3 regions of the Candidatus Contubernalis alkaliaceticus genome follow, and region 1 is predicted to be linked to each of the others. Evidence: riboswitches for the same ligand, from Rfam matches in the RefSeq annotation. Region 1 holds a riboswitch; each other region holds the start of a gene.
The links. A riboswitch is a leader RNA that binds a small molecule or an ion and turns the genes downstream of it on or off. The one in region 1 is predicted to bind cyclic di-GMP.

Region 1 (4,509 bases):
TCTTTAAAAGTTACGACTGGTAATGGCGTCCAAGTTTCATAACACAAGACTTTTCTCACCATCCATGGTGGCCTGTCAAACTCAAAAAGAATTGGCAGGCCAGCTCTTTTTATAGCTTCAATAACAATTTCATTAGTTTTTTTATGATCTCTATGCCCATCATTAATATGTGGAACATACACCACACAGGGTTTTTCAATTTTAATAATATTTGTAACACTGTATATATTTTTTTCATTACAGCATAATAAGCCATCCTGATTTCTAAGATAGATTAGTTTATTTATACCGATTAATTTAGCTGCTTCTCTAGACTCATTTTCTCGAATCTTGGCAAGTTTTTCCTTTGAGTATCTTTTGCTGCCAGCATCTCCAGAAGTCATATACACTGCGGTAACTTGGCTGCCTCTCTTGACATGTTTAGCCAGACTTCCTCCACAGCCTATCAGATCATCATCTGGATGGGGAGCAAAAACTAAAACTTTCATTATACTCCCTCCTTGAATTAACTATTTCTTTCATTAACACTTAAATAATTATATGTTTGAAATATATAAAATTCCAATATTATACTTTGTATACTATTCCATCACCATAGAAACTGGAACTAATTATTTAATTCCTATGAAATTGTCAAGGCTAACTGGCTTTTAGTATCTCTTAAAAAAAGCCACTCCATTTCCATGGAAAGGCTTTAATGTGTCCTTACTGTTATATAGAAAGTTCCTTTCACGCTGGCATATACTAGTTTTTCTGCCTGTTCAGGGGTTGCTGCAATAAATATAACCTCAGGTTTTCCGGGAGATCCCTCTAAGGTTTCAGTTTTCCATGGATCCGACAGAACCAATGCATTTTCAACAATGGTGGAAGCAGAAAGCCCTCTGTTATCCCTTTCATCAGCATAAACAACTAGAATATCTACTTTACTGCCATAACTAATGAAATTGGCTATTGGCTCTAACCCGCTGACCGATATATTAATACCCCTCATATTTTCCGGTATTAAGCTGCAGAGGTTTCTCTCTCGATCTCTGTAAAACCCTGTTGGTTGTGTTTCGTTCACCTGAGAAAAGCAGGTAGAACCAGTTGATGTTAGTGGAACTTCCAGTTCTTCTAAAGCAAAAATATCCGGCCGGACCACTTTACCAGATTCTCCTGATGAATTTTTTTCTGGCTCATGGAATGCCTGGTAATCTGGTTCAGACTCAATGACATTATTTTGCTGTTTCCATTCAGGTATTCTTTCTATAGAAAAATCTTCTCCCCGTAGAAGAATTTTTTCCATACATTGAGGAACGATACCTGTAGGTTTGTGTTTCCCTTGAACCATACCTTCCGGATCTGTTCCTTTTTGCTCATAGACAAAAATATCCTGGGTTTTAATATTATCATCTTCCATACCTATAAGCTCAGTAATTTTTGTAATTTTCCTGGTTCCATCAGACATACGAGCCTGTTGAACAATAATATTAACAGATGAAGCTATCTGTTCCCTTATGGCACAAAGAGGTAATTCCATTCCCGCCATTAGTACCATAGTTTCCAAACGTACTATTGCATCTCGAGGACTGTTGGCATGGAGTGTGGAAATTGAACCATCATGACCGGTATTCATGGCCTGAAGCATGTCCAGTGTCTCTCCTCCCCGAACTTCTCCCACTACGATACGATCTGGTCTCATTCGCAAACAGTTACGGACCAGTTCTCTAATGGAATACTCTCCTTTTCCCTCAATATTAGCAGACCTGCTTTCCAAAGTAATGACGTGTTCCTGTCGAAGCTGAAGTTCTGCCGTATCTTCAATGGTTACTATTCTTTCCCCCTCAGGAATAAAGCTGGAAAGGACATTCAGCGTAGTAGTTTTGCCACTGCCAGTTCCCCCGGATACAATAATGTTCAACCTTGTCCTAACACAGGCTTCAAGAAAATCAATCATATCCTTGGTTATACTATTGAAGTTAATCAAATCTTCCGTCTGAAAGGGATCTGTAGAAAATTTTCGGATAGTCAGTGAAGGCCCTGTTATTGACAAGGGTGAAATAACTGCATTCACCCTTGAACCATCAGGCAGCCGGGCATCAACGGCGGGACTGCTCTCATCAATCCTTCTGCCCAGAGGGTTAATTATTTTATTAATAATGTGCAGTACATGGTCATCATCCCGGAAACTTACGTCGGTTTTGTGAAGCTTCCCACCCTTTTCCACGTAAATTTTATCAGATCCGTTAACCATTATTTCTGTAACGTTGGGATCACTAATTAGATTATTTATGGGGCCAAAACCGAACATTTCATTTGTAACATACTCAATTACTTTCTGTTTTTCTCCTTGGGATAGGGGTATTCTGTTTTCCATTAATATTTCATTCAGAGATTCAAGAACTTTTTCATCAAACTGCTTTTTTTGAAACTCATTGATATTATCCATTTGGATATGCTCGTCTAGTGTATCAATTACTTGTCGGAGCGTCTGATTAGCAATCTGATCCATTTCCTTTTTTTTATGAGTATTAACTGTTTTTTGTTTCTCTAATTGTGACTGTGTTGATTTTACTTCGTTTAGCTTGTATGTACTTTTTGAAAACATAAATTATCCCCCTTTCCAAAGATTAATTTTTTAATGGTGAAAGGTCTTTCTAATTTATTTTTTGTAAAATAAAAAACCCGACAGGCCGGGTTTACAGGTTATTTTCATACATAAAAATTCCTGTATAGGCGGCCAAGGCAATCATAGTTCCTTTATAAGGAACCTTAGATCCTGACTTTGCGTCCCAACCTTTCGGAAGGTTTGCCCTTTACTTTCAGGAATAAAGTTAATAAATAGTATTTAATACAAATAATATACACTCTATCACATTATAACATGTCCGTTACTTTTTGTCTAATTTAAGCTAACCCGAGATCCCAATAGATTATGGGAGGACTGCTTACGGTAATTTTTTAGCTAGAATTTAGAACACAGAAAAAGCACTGATAGAGATTCACAAGGGTTCCCCTCAACAATTTACTTATATTTGTATACGATCATTTAAATAATTTTCCAGTCTGTTCATCCCCTCAGCAATATTTTCCAGGGAGTTGGCATAGGAAATACGCAGGTATCCCTCACCATTTGACCCAAAATCAATTCCAGGAGTAAGGGCTACCTTGGCCTTTTTTAGGATTTCAAAGGAAAAAGTATAAGAATCAGTAGTGTATTTACTTATATTGGCCAGTGCGTAAAATGCACCAGTGGGTGGCACCTTAGCGGCAATTCCCATAGCCTTTAGTCGAGTCAACAGATAAAGCCGTCTTTGGTTATAAACCTTTGTCATCTCTTCAACTTCTTTTTGACAATATTTTAAGGCAGCACGGCCGGCCTCCTGCACAAAGGAGGTGACGCTAATAAATATGTTCTGCTGCAGTACCTGCATATAACGGATGTATTCCGGCGGAGCAATCAGGTAACCCAGGCGCCATCCGGTCATGGCATATTTTTTTGAAAAACTATTTATCACAATAGCCCGGTCTGTAAATTCCAGGATGCTGTGGTCCCGGCTTTCATAATTCAATCCATGATATACTTCATCAGAAATAATGCAGCATCCAATATCAGCTATTTTTTTCAGTTCTTCCGGTGAAAAAACGTTTCCCGTGGGGTTACAGGGAGAATTAATCAAAACTGCCTTGGTAGTAGGAGTCAGCTGTTTAATTAATTCTTCAGGTCTATACTTAAACCCATCCTCTTCCTTCACACTAACTTCCCGGGGAGTGCCCCCGGAGAAACGAATAAAATTAGGGTAACAGGCGTAATGAGGATTAGATATCACTATCTCCCCTCCCTCTACCAGTAAAGTTGAAAAAGCTATGAGCATGGCCGGGGAAGCTCCAGAGGTAATGATCACCTGTTCAGGAGAAATATTTACTCCATAATTTTGATCATAATAATGAGCAATATCTTCCCTTAGATCCCATTTCCCCAGACTGTGAGTGTATTGGGTATCCCCATCTTTAATAGCTTTAATGACTGCTTCTTTCACCGGTTCCGGAGTATTAAAGTCAGGTTCTCCAATTTCTAAGTGTATTATATTTTCTCCTCGGGCCTCCATCTGCTTGGCTTTTTCTAAAACCTCCATAACCATAAATGGTTTTATTTCCATTTACAATCTCCTTCTCTCTCTTTAAATTCATCATATTTACAATTATTAAATTTCTCTAAAGGTTGTTTTAATCCCTCTAGACAGCATTGTTTTTACTGTGTAATTTTAGTATAATTTCATTTAGAATAAAGTAACTATAAAGATTAATGAACAATCATTTAGTTTAATAGTTGCGGAAATTACTATATATGTTGAGGGGTAGCAGACCATGGGAGTAAAATATCAAGACTATTATAAATTATTAGGCATAGAACGAAGTGCCTCAGAAAAAGAAATTAGAAATGCCTACAGAAAATTGGCCAGGGAAAGCCATCCCGATCTTCAGCCCAAGGAAAAGAAAAAAGAAGCGGAAGAAAAGTTTAAGCTGATT
Region 2 (4,509 bases), 1.4 Mb from region 1:
TCTCTATCGTTTTGATGTAAGAGAAATGGACAGCGGTGGTGGTTACAGGATGATAAGAGATTACTCTACAGAAAATAATTTTACCTGGGAAGGTGCTCAGGACGGTGTTATTTATGAGATCGTCGTTCATGGGTTATCCGGCCTGGCCTATTCCGGATGCTATGTGGTTTTTGGAAACACTGTGCCTTTGCCGGGGGATACTTTTCAGGGCATAAATATGCAGGTTCATTCTGTGGGGGATAAAGTACATATTACCGCTTTGCCCCAGGGGGGTACCAATTTAATTTATGCCCTTCAATTTAGGGAAATGGGCGGTGATTATAGTATTTTGGACTCATCTAATCCCTATCAGGCTTCCCCTAGTTTTATAAGAGATCTGGAATACGGTGAATATGAGATTGTGGTTCATGGAATTGATGTGGCTGAAGGCTCATTGATTTATTATGGAGCTTACACTCCCTTTATTCATGCTGCTCCTTAAAGCATAACGAAGTCATAGGGACCAGGAGAAGAGGTAAATATTTACTATGAAAAAGGATTATAGTAAGAAAATTACAACATCAGTATTAATCGTTATGATTCTGTGGACGCTGGTGCCTGTAACTGCACAAACAGGGGAACTGAAGGTCAGCCTTGGAGTGGAGCGAATCAATGCAAATACATTACAGTTAACAGCAGATTCAGCAGGGGCCAACAATTTTAGTTACCGGTTTGACATGAGGATTATGGGTACCGGGGAGGACTATACTATCATAAGAGACTTTTCCTCCGAACCCATTTTTACCTGGGGAGGTGCCCGAGATGGAGAGCTTTACGAAATTGTAGTTCATGGGGTATCAGAACAGGGTTACATAGGATGTTACTGTGTATTTGGGAATACAGACCATTCTGCCATTAATTTATTAACAGGTTTGAACATGGAAATTCATGCTGAGGGCAATGCAGTTCATGTTACCGCTGTGCCCCAGGGGGGCACCCATGTAATCTACGCCCTTCAGTACAGAAAAGTTGGGGATAATAATTATAATGAACTGAACGCCTCTAATCCGTATCAGGTTTCTCCGTCTTTCATTAAGCCCCTGGATAATGGAGATTACGAAATTGTTGTACATGCCATAGATATGGCCGGTGGCTTAATAACTTATTACGGAGCCTACAGGCCTTTTACTCTTCCAGCAGAAGAGAGCCCGGGAACAGATCCTCATTTCTGGGAAAGCAGAAAAAGCACATGGATTCATCCTCTTAAAAATGGTTGGGACATGAGGCATGATCCTACCATTGGGGGAAGGCAGTTTGGCGCCCCCAGGGGAAACAGCGCGCATGCCGGAATAGATTTTATAGCAGATCCGGGCACACAGGTAATAGCTATGACTGATGGTACAGTTATCAACATTTATAATTTTTATGCTGGTACCCAGGCGGTGGAGGTAAAAAACACTGACGGTACCGTTATTCGTTATGGTGAAATCAATCCTCAAGTTAATATAGGGACTGCTGTTAAGCAGGGAGATTTAATTGGATGTATTATTCCTAATAATCTCGATGGGCTTTCCATGCTGCACTTAGAAATTTATTTAGGATTTGATAAAAACAATCAAGTTGTTACCGGTCCACTTACTCAAGTATCTAATTCCACTGAATACTGGTATGTTCTTATGCGCAACTACCTGCGAAGAGCTGATTTAATTGACCCTACGGAAGCAAAGGACCTGACAATTAAATATTCGCCTTAACTGTAAAGGGGTTTACTTTTTTTGCAATATTTATAAAAAAATTAAAAGGTATTTAAAGGGAAATCTATTGTTAAGATGGAATAATAATCTATAAGAAAATGAATACAAATAGATAAGGGCAAAACCATTGAAAGATGGTGACGCAAAGCTATGGGTCTATAGCCTCGAAGTAATCGGGGGATGACTGCCAGGCTGCCAAAAATTAATATATTGGAGCCTGGCTTTTTATTTTAATTTGATCTTTGAGTTGGGGAGGATGATTGTTTTGGCCCATAATAATAACCTTTCTGTGGAGGAATTGATTGGAGTTTTGCAGAGCTTTGGTTACAGTGGAAGAAGAATAAACAAGATGCTTATGAGTCATTTTGGCAGCACAGATTTAAGAGGCATGAGTGTTGAGGAACATCAAAAAGTAAAAGATATTTTAAATTATTACATAGATTTTGCCCAAAAGTGCATGGGTGTGATTAATTCAGAATAATTTTAAAAAACATTTTTGGGCTGATGACACGAAGCTTACAGAAAAAGCAGAGCCTTCCCTAAATTAAGAAGTCAGCAGCCCGTAGGGCTGCTGACTTCTTTGGCGGTATTGATTTTTTTATCCCGGCCCCGATCCCGGTGGTTCCGGCCCTGGTGGTTCCGGCTCCGGCTCAGGTTCCGGTTCCGGCCCTGGTGGTTCCGGCTCCGGCTCAGGTTCCGGTTGTGGTTCAGGTTGCGGCTCCGGTTGCGGCTCCGGCCTTGGGGCAGGCCTTGGTTCCGGCTCTGGTTCAGGTTCCGGCTCCGGTTCAGGCTCTGGTTCAGGTTCCGGAATATTGACGCTGGTGGTAACCGGGGAGGAATAGACACCCTTGCCGTTAAAAACGATAAGGGTATACGTATAGGTGCTGGCAGCAATAAAATTGTGTTCGTCTAGATACTCAAGGCCTGAAAGAATTTTTATTAAACGTTTTTTGCCTTGTTCATGGGAACGGAAAAGGTAGTAACGGGGTGATGTTTCACCGCCTCTTTCCCAGCTCAAATATACGTTTTCATCGGTGCTGTTATAACTGGACTTGAAATTAATAGGAGAAGCAGGTTTCTGAATGGGTATAGCAACCTGGACTCCCTCTGCTTGATGATGACTTATAGGAGGATGTTCCAGGGTAACTCCGTTTACATTAATGATAGCCAGATTAACAGTCCCATTTCCTGTTATTTCAGCCTTGGAATTAATAATAAGCCTTTCTACTGCAGCCTGCTCCAGGAGACTAACAAAGGCACCTTCTGTATGCTCCTCTATTTTTAAAAGTATTATCATTCCCCTTGAAACAATTAAGTTTGCGTTTTTATTTTTTATAGAAATACTATTACAATCAGCTGCTGTTTCTATTTTTTCACTGGTAGCTGCTATTAAGTTGCTGAAACCTATGCCGGTTTCTGTAGTTAGATTATCCTCTGTAAGCGTTGCCCCACTTCCCAAGGTGGTTACCTTAACATAAGTGCTGCCCCGAGCCTGTATATTTGTACTTCCTTCCCGGGCGTTGAGATACAGCCTATCAATGAAAGAGTCCTCTAATACTAAATTTTTCACGCTGCCTGTAATGGCCAGAACACCGGAAACGTTAACATTTTGCAGAATCAAACTTTCTCCTGCTGTTTTTGCCGACAGGTAGAGATTCCCGGTAATATCTGTATTCCTAAGGGTTACATCTGCTGCCTTGATGGTCAGGTCTCCCTCTATTTTTTCCCGTTTGTCCTGGGGGCCGTGAATGCCGTCAGAATCGATGTATACTATTTCCGTAAGACTCCTACAGCCCAATATATAGGTCCCGGCTAAAACTAAGAGACATAAAGTCAAGGCAAAGCAAAAACATCTTTTTGCAGTAAACTTATTTTTTCTTTCTAAAATTTTGGGGGTCATTTCTTTCTCCTTTTTATTTTTGCCGCTCTTCTTGTACTTCTTCAGGCCTTTTTTTGATAAACATAAATAAGGGCTTTTTGAATTTATCAGCTAATACTTATGGAAGAAGAAGTTAAAAACTATGAATAGATAATGTCAGGATTGTAGACATGATGGATTTCTTTATTACTGTTCTACAAGTTTTCAAATATTTCCTCTATGAATACCTGATTATCTCTGAACAAATTATTAAAATTGTCTGCTATCCAACTTCCAAACAGAAATAATACACAGAAGAATATAGCCATAAATCACCAATTGGTATAAAATAATTGTAATGATTCAAAACTCTTTAATTATAGTAAAAGGATAGATGGCTAAAGGTAGATAGCGGTATATGATACATCTCATAGGGAAGATTACATGATTAAGCCCATATCTCTCTTTTTACGGTAAGTTTGGGAAAACTCTAAAGGGATAACAAGGTTTATAGGTAACCTAAAAAACCTAAATATATTATGCAAGGATGAAGGTAAACAATGAAGGAACTGGTGTTAACTACAGGGGATCAAAAGCTTAATTGGGCAGGTAAGCATATGCCGGTTTTACAGGTGATTGAGGAACGTTTTTTGAGGGAAAAACCCTTTAAAGGAATTAAAATTGCGGTATGTATCCATTTGGAGGCTAAGACTGCCCGTCTTTGTGAAGTCCTCCAGTCTGGAGGTGCAGAAGTTTTTTTGGCCGGCAGTAATCCTTTATCTACCCAGGACGATGTAGCCCAGGCCATCGCCCGGAGGGGAGTAGCTGTATTTGCAAAGTACGGCTGTAGTGAGGATGAATATCTACATTTTTTAGAGGAATTAATCAAAGCTGAGCCCAACATTATATTGGACGATG
Region 3 (4,509 bases), 640 kb from region 1:
AAATTAAAACGTCTGCACAGGTCAATTACCGGTATTACTGTATTTCTTATATTAACTACTCCCTCTATAAAATCACTGGCGTGGGGTAATGAGGTTATGGGCAACAGTTTCAAAATTTCTTTGACACTATATATCCCGATGGCGTATTCTTCTTCCCTCAGCTTAAAAACTACAAACTGCTTATACTCTAAACCGGCTTTATTTTCAGTGTTCATAAATAACCTCCTCCTATGACTTTGTTTCCTTTTACTTTTAGCTTACGCCTGGTCATATTTAAAACGTTCCATGGATTTATAAAGCTCATCGGCAGAATTCCGTAAATCTTCTGCGGTTGCAGTAATCTCTTCCATGGAAGAGGACTGTTCCTCTGTAGAGGCTGCAATCTCCTGGCTTCCGGAACTAATCTGCTCCGCTGCCACAGTAACTTCAGTAATTTTTTCTACGATTCTCTGTACTTCTCCCACGATTTGGTTGAAGGTTTCACTGTTGGACATGATGACATCGGAACCTTCCCGGACTTTTTCTACCCCTTTGTCCATGCTTTCTACCGCACGGCCTGTCTCCTCCTGGGTTTCCTTGATTAATGCGGTGATGTCTACGGCAGCTTTTCCTGTCTGCTCTGCCAGCTTACGAACTTCTTCCGCTACCACCGCAAAACCCCGGCCCTGTTCTCCGGCCCGGGCGGCTTCTATGGCAGCATTCAAGGCCAAAAGGTTGGTCTGGTCTGCTACGGCGGTAATCATGCTGACTATATTTCCGATTTCTGAGGAACGGTTGTCCAGGCCTTCGATAATACTCCGCAGGCCCTCCACCATGTCATTAATATCCTTCATTTGAGTTACAGCATTTTTTATAGCTTCGGCACCTTCTGCGGCGCTCTCTGACACCTCTCTAGATATGTCAGCCATCTCCTGAGCACCGGTGCTGAGCTCCTGGCTGTTGCCGGCGAACTGGTTTGTGGTAGCGGCCACCTGCTCTAAGGTTGCGCTGGTGGACTCAGCGGCAGAAGATAATCCCTCGCTGGAATCCTTTACTCCCTGTGCTGTTTCGACTGCCTGCCGTATCAACTGGGATAGATTTGAATTCATGGTATTAAAGGCATTGGCCAGCTGACCGATTTCGTCTTTACGGTTCATTTCGGTCTGCACGGTGAAGTCCCCTTGGGCTACTTGATTGGCAATCTTAGTAATTTTTTGAATGGGATTGGCAATGCTGAGAGCTATGAAATACCCTAAAACAGCCACCATTAAGGCAGAGATGACAGCAACCATTACCATTAAGTTACGTAATATATCAACCCCGGCAAAGGCTTCCGCCTGGTCAATCATTACGACTAGGCCCATGGGCATGTCCCCTAGTTCTAGAACCTCTACAGTTCCCAAAACTGCATTACCCATGGTGTTTACATATTCACCTTGGGCACTGAAATCCAGGCTTCCGGAACTGATGGGTGCTGACAATACCTGTGCAGGCCAGGTAGTAACAGTCTGCTGCAGCACGGCTCCCTGGGATAATTCCCCATGCCTGAGGTTGCTGTGCAGCAGACCGTTAGAATCCACAAGGTAAGCATCCGCTGTTGACCCCAGATTCTCAAGTCCGTTATGAACTAACTGGTCAATTCCTTGAGCATTTACAGAAATGTTAAATGTACCAATTATGCTTCCCGATTGACCATCGCTTCTGACGGGAGATACGGCGGTCATAATGTTATCTAGAGCGACGTTGGAATAAAACAGGTCAGACCAGGCTACACGGCCGGCCAGGCCATCTTGAACATACTGCCGATCGGATAAATCAGCCCCCAAAAAATTGTTATCGGTGTTGGTGGTATATACCACTCTTCCGGTGGGGTCTGTTAAATAAAACAAGGCATAACCCATCTCTGCCAAAACCGCGCTGCTTATATCATCTAAAATCTCTACCCTTTCAAGCCAACGGGGGTCCTGGGTGTCCCATTCCACTTCACTTAAAATATTCATGCTCTGGTATACATCTCGGGTGGCAGCCAGCACCACAGCGTTATTTTTTACATCGTTAAAATAGGTGTCTAACTGTTCTTGTACCAGGCCGGCGTACATGTAATTGGCTGCTTCAATTTCCTCCTGAATGTTTGCACTGGCGCTGTTGTAAGAAATTACACTGATTGCAATAACCGGTACTAACCCGACCAATAAAAATAAAGAGATTAATTTAATTTTAAGGCTCATTTTTTTAAACATAAGATACTTCCCCTCCAATGAATTTAAAATAGTGCAAAAATAAAAAAACATGGCAGCGCCAGTTTTCTAAAAGCAAAAATTATAATTAGAAGAAACTATAATCTTTAGGAAAAGCTGGCAACCGGCTGTCTTCAGCATAAAAAGCTTTAGACCCTTGGTTTTGCGTCCCTGGTTTTCACCAGGTTTGCCTTTTTCAACTTATATATTATATTTTAACAGTTAAGCCTATCCCCCCTCATTCCAAATCAAATTCAAACCATGTCTAAAAGATTATTTGTTATGCCATAATATTCTAATATAATATATTCTATTAATACACAATATTTCCTTGTTGTATTTTGTCATTATATAAAAAAAAATGTCTAAAGATATTATTTGCTGTTACTAACAACAACGCATGCCCTTATAAACAAGTTTTATAAAAACGTCAATATTTAAGATAAAAAAACCATTATAAGTATTTTTATTGTTTTTTGCCCATTCAACTGCAATCCAAACTAATGTAATTGGTTTAGATTGCTAAAATGTTATATTAATGGATTATATTCTACAATTAAACATTATTTCCTTGTTACAATTTGTGGTAATTTTAGAATTTTTGTCGAAGAAATGACAAAGCCCCACCTACGCTAACGCTTAGAGGTGGGGATCTTATACCCTGAAAAAAAGAGATAAATTATTCCATATATATCTTAATCATTTTTCCAATACAGTGTTCTCTTCTAAAACCGCTAGAAAAACCTCCACCAACTCCGGATCAAACTGGCTTCCAGCACACCTTTTAACTTCAGCCGCAGCTTCTATTTGTGATAAAGGTTTTTTATAAGGTCTTCCGTTGGTCATTACATCATAGGCATCAACAATGGCTGTGATCCGAGCCAATAAAGGAATCTGCTGCTTTCTTAATCCTTCAGGGTAACCCTGCCCATCCCAGCGTTCATGATGGGAGATAATATCTTTTGCAACATGGGCAAATTCTTCCGTAGAACGAGCTATTCGATACCCTGTTTCAGGGTGCTTCTTAATAGCTGTCCATTCTTCTTCGGTTAAACTGTCCTTTTTCGTTAGGATTTCCTCAGAAATAGTAATTTTGCCTATATCATGCAGATAAATAAGAAGAGTTAACCTGTCCAATTCTGTTTCCGATAGATTAAACTTTTTGCCAATTTTTAAAGCCATATCCTGCATACGCCGGGCATGTTCCTCTGTCTCATAACTCTTTTCTTCCAGGGTTTTCAGTAGAGCATTTAGCACCGAACTCCTGACACTTCTACTTTCAGCCAGCTTATGTTTATACATATTGTCTTCAGCCTGTTTTAAAATCTCCGCAAGACAATCCTTCTCCCCCATCTGCTTACAAGCAATACCTAAGGCTATAGATAGAGGCACCGTTTTAACAAATGTTTTTTCACAATAAGATATAATTCTTTTACATATTCCCAGAGCATCTTCCTTTGTAACTTGGGGCAGAAGGACTACAAATTCATCCCCCCCCCAGCGGGCTATTATATCTTCTTGGCGGCAGGATTTCCTGAGGATATCAGCAGTACTTATCAGCATCTCGTCCCCTACACTGTGTCCATAGGTATCATTTACTAATTTAAGGCCGTTTAAATCCCCCATTATTATACTGATAGGCAGCTGACGGTCTGTATCCAACCTCTGCATTTCTTGCTCCATATATGCCCGATTATAAAGCCCCGTAGTAATGTCATGAAAACTTATGTAACGAATCTTATCTTCTGCCAGCTTACGCTCAGTAATGTTAACAGCAGCTAACAAAATACCGTCTACCTCTCCAGTAAGGTCATACAACGGCGCCAGGGAAAGGCTGACAAAGATAGGTGAACCGTCTTTCCTGAAACAATTTAATTCAAAATCATTAATTGATTTTCTCTCTACAATTACTTTGTTGCATTGATCATAAATACTGTTATGGATATCATACATGAAAAGGGAAACATCTTTTTCCAGCACTTCTTTTTCCGACCAACCAAAAATCCGTTCTGCCGCAGAGCTCCAGCTCTTCACCATGTGCAAAGAATTAAGGGAAATAAAAGCTACCGGTGAAGCATGGATTAATCCCCTGTACTTTTCTCCAATTTCCTGTAGTGCTTTCTTGGATTCCCTGTATTTGGTTACATCAGTTCCAGTCATAACAAAATATTTTATCGTGCCGTCCAGCTCCAACAAAACATTATAAGTCCAAAGTATTGTATAGATTAAACCATCTATTCCAATAAACTGTGTCTCTGATTCAAAGGGGTAATCTATCGGCTCCAAACTCATA

Region 2: linked by a shared signal. The riboswitch ahead of HUE98_RS16075 (hypothetical protein) and the one ahead of HUE98_RS09125 (CpaF family protein) in region 1 are both predicted to bind cyclic di-GMP.
Region 3: linked by a shared signal. The riboswitch ahead of HUE98_RS05680 (methyl-accepting chemotaxis protein) and the one ahead of HUE98_RS09125 (CpaF family protein) in region 1 are both predicted to bind cyclic di-GMP.

The regions. Positions count from the first base shown of each region.
Region 1 covers NZ_CP054699.1:1,829,435-1,833,943, forward strand. The annotation lists gene HUE98_RS09115 (PIG-L deacetylase family protein) at 1-488, opposite strand, end outside; gene HUE98_RS18080 (RcpC/CpaB family pilus assembly protein) at 695-1,285, opposite strand; partial or broken gene HUE98_RS09125 (CpaF family protein) at 1,262-2,587, opposite strand; cyclic di-GMP riboswitch class I at 2,712-2,803, opposite strand; gene HUE98_RS09130 (pyridoxal phosphate-dependent aminotransferase) at 3,009-4,139, opposite strand; gene HUE98_RS09135 (DnaJ C-terminal domain-containing protein) at 4,348-4,509, shown strand, end outside.
Region 2 covers NZ_CP054699.1:3,259,873-3,264,381, reverse strand. The annotation lists gene HUE98_RS16085 (S8 family serine peptidase) at 1-481, shown strand, start outside; gene HUE98_RS16080 (M23 family metallopeptidase) at 528-1,733, shown strand; cyclic di-GMP riboswitch class I at 1,841-1,933, shown strand; gene HUE98_RS16075 (hypothetical protein) at 1,999-2,214, shown strand; gene HUE98_RS16070 (hypothetical protein) at 2,332-3,633, opposite strand; gene HUE98_RS16065 (adenosylhomocysteinase) at 4,152-4,509, shown strand, end outside.
Region 3 covers NZ_CP054699.1:1,192,553-1,197,061, reverse strand. The annotation lists gene HUE98_RS05685 (chemotaxis protein CheW) at 1-215, opposite strand, end outside; gene HUE98_RS05680 (methyl-accepting chemotaxis protein) at 258-2,219, opposite strand; cyclic di-GMP riboswitch class I at 2,333-2,418, opposite strand; gene HUE98_RS05675 (sensor domain-containing diguanylate cyclase/phosphohydrolase) at 2,916-4,509, opposite strand, start outside.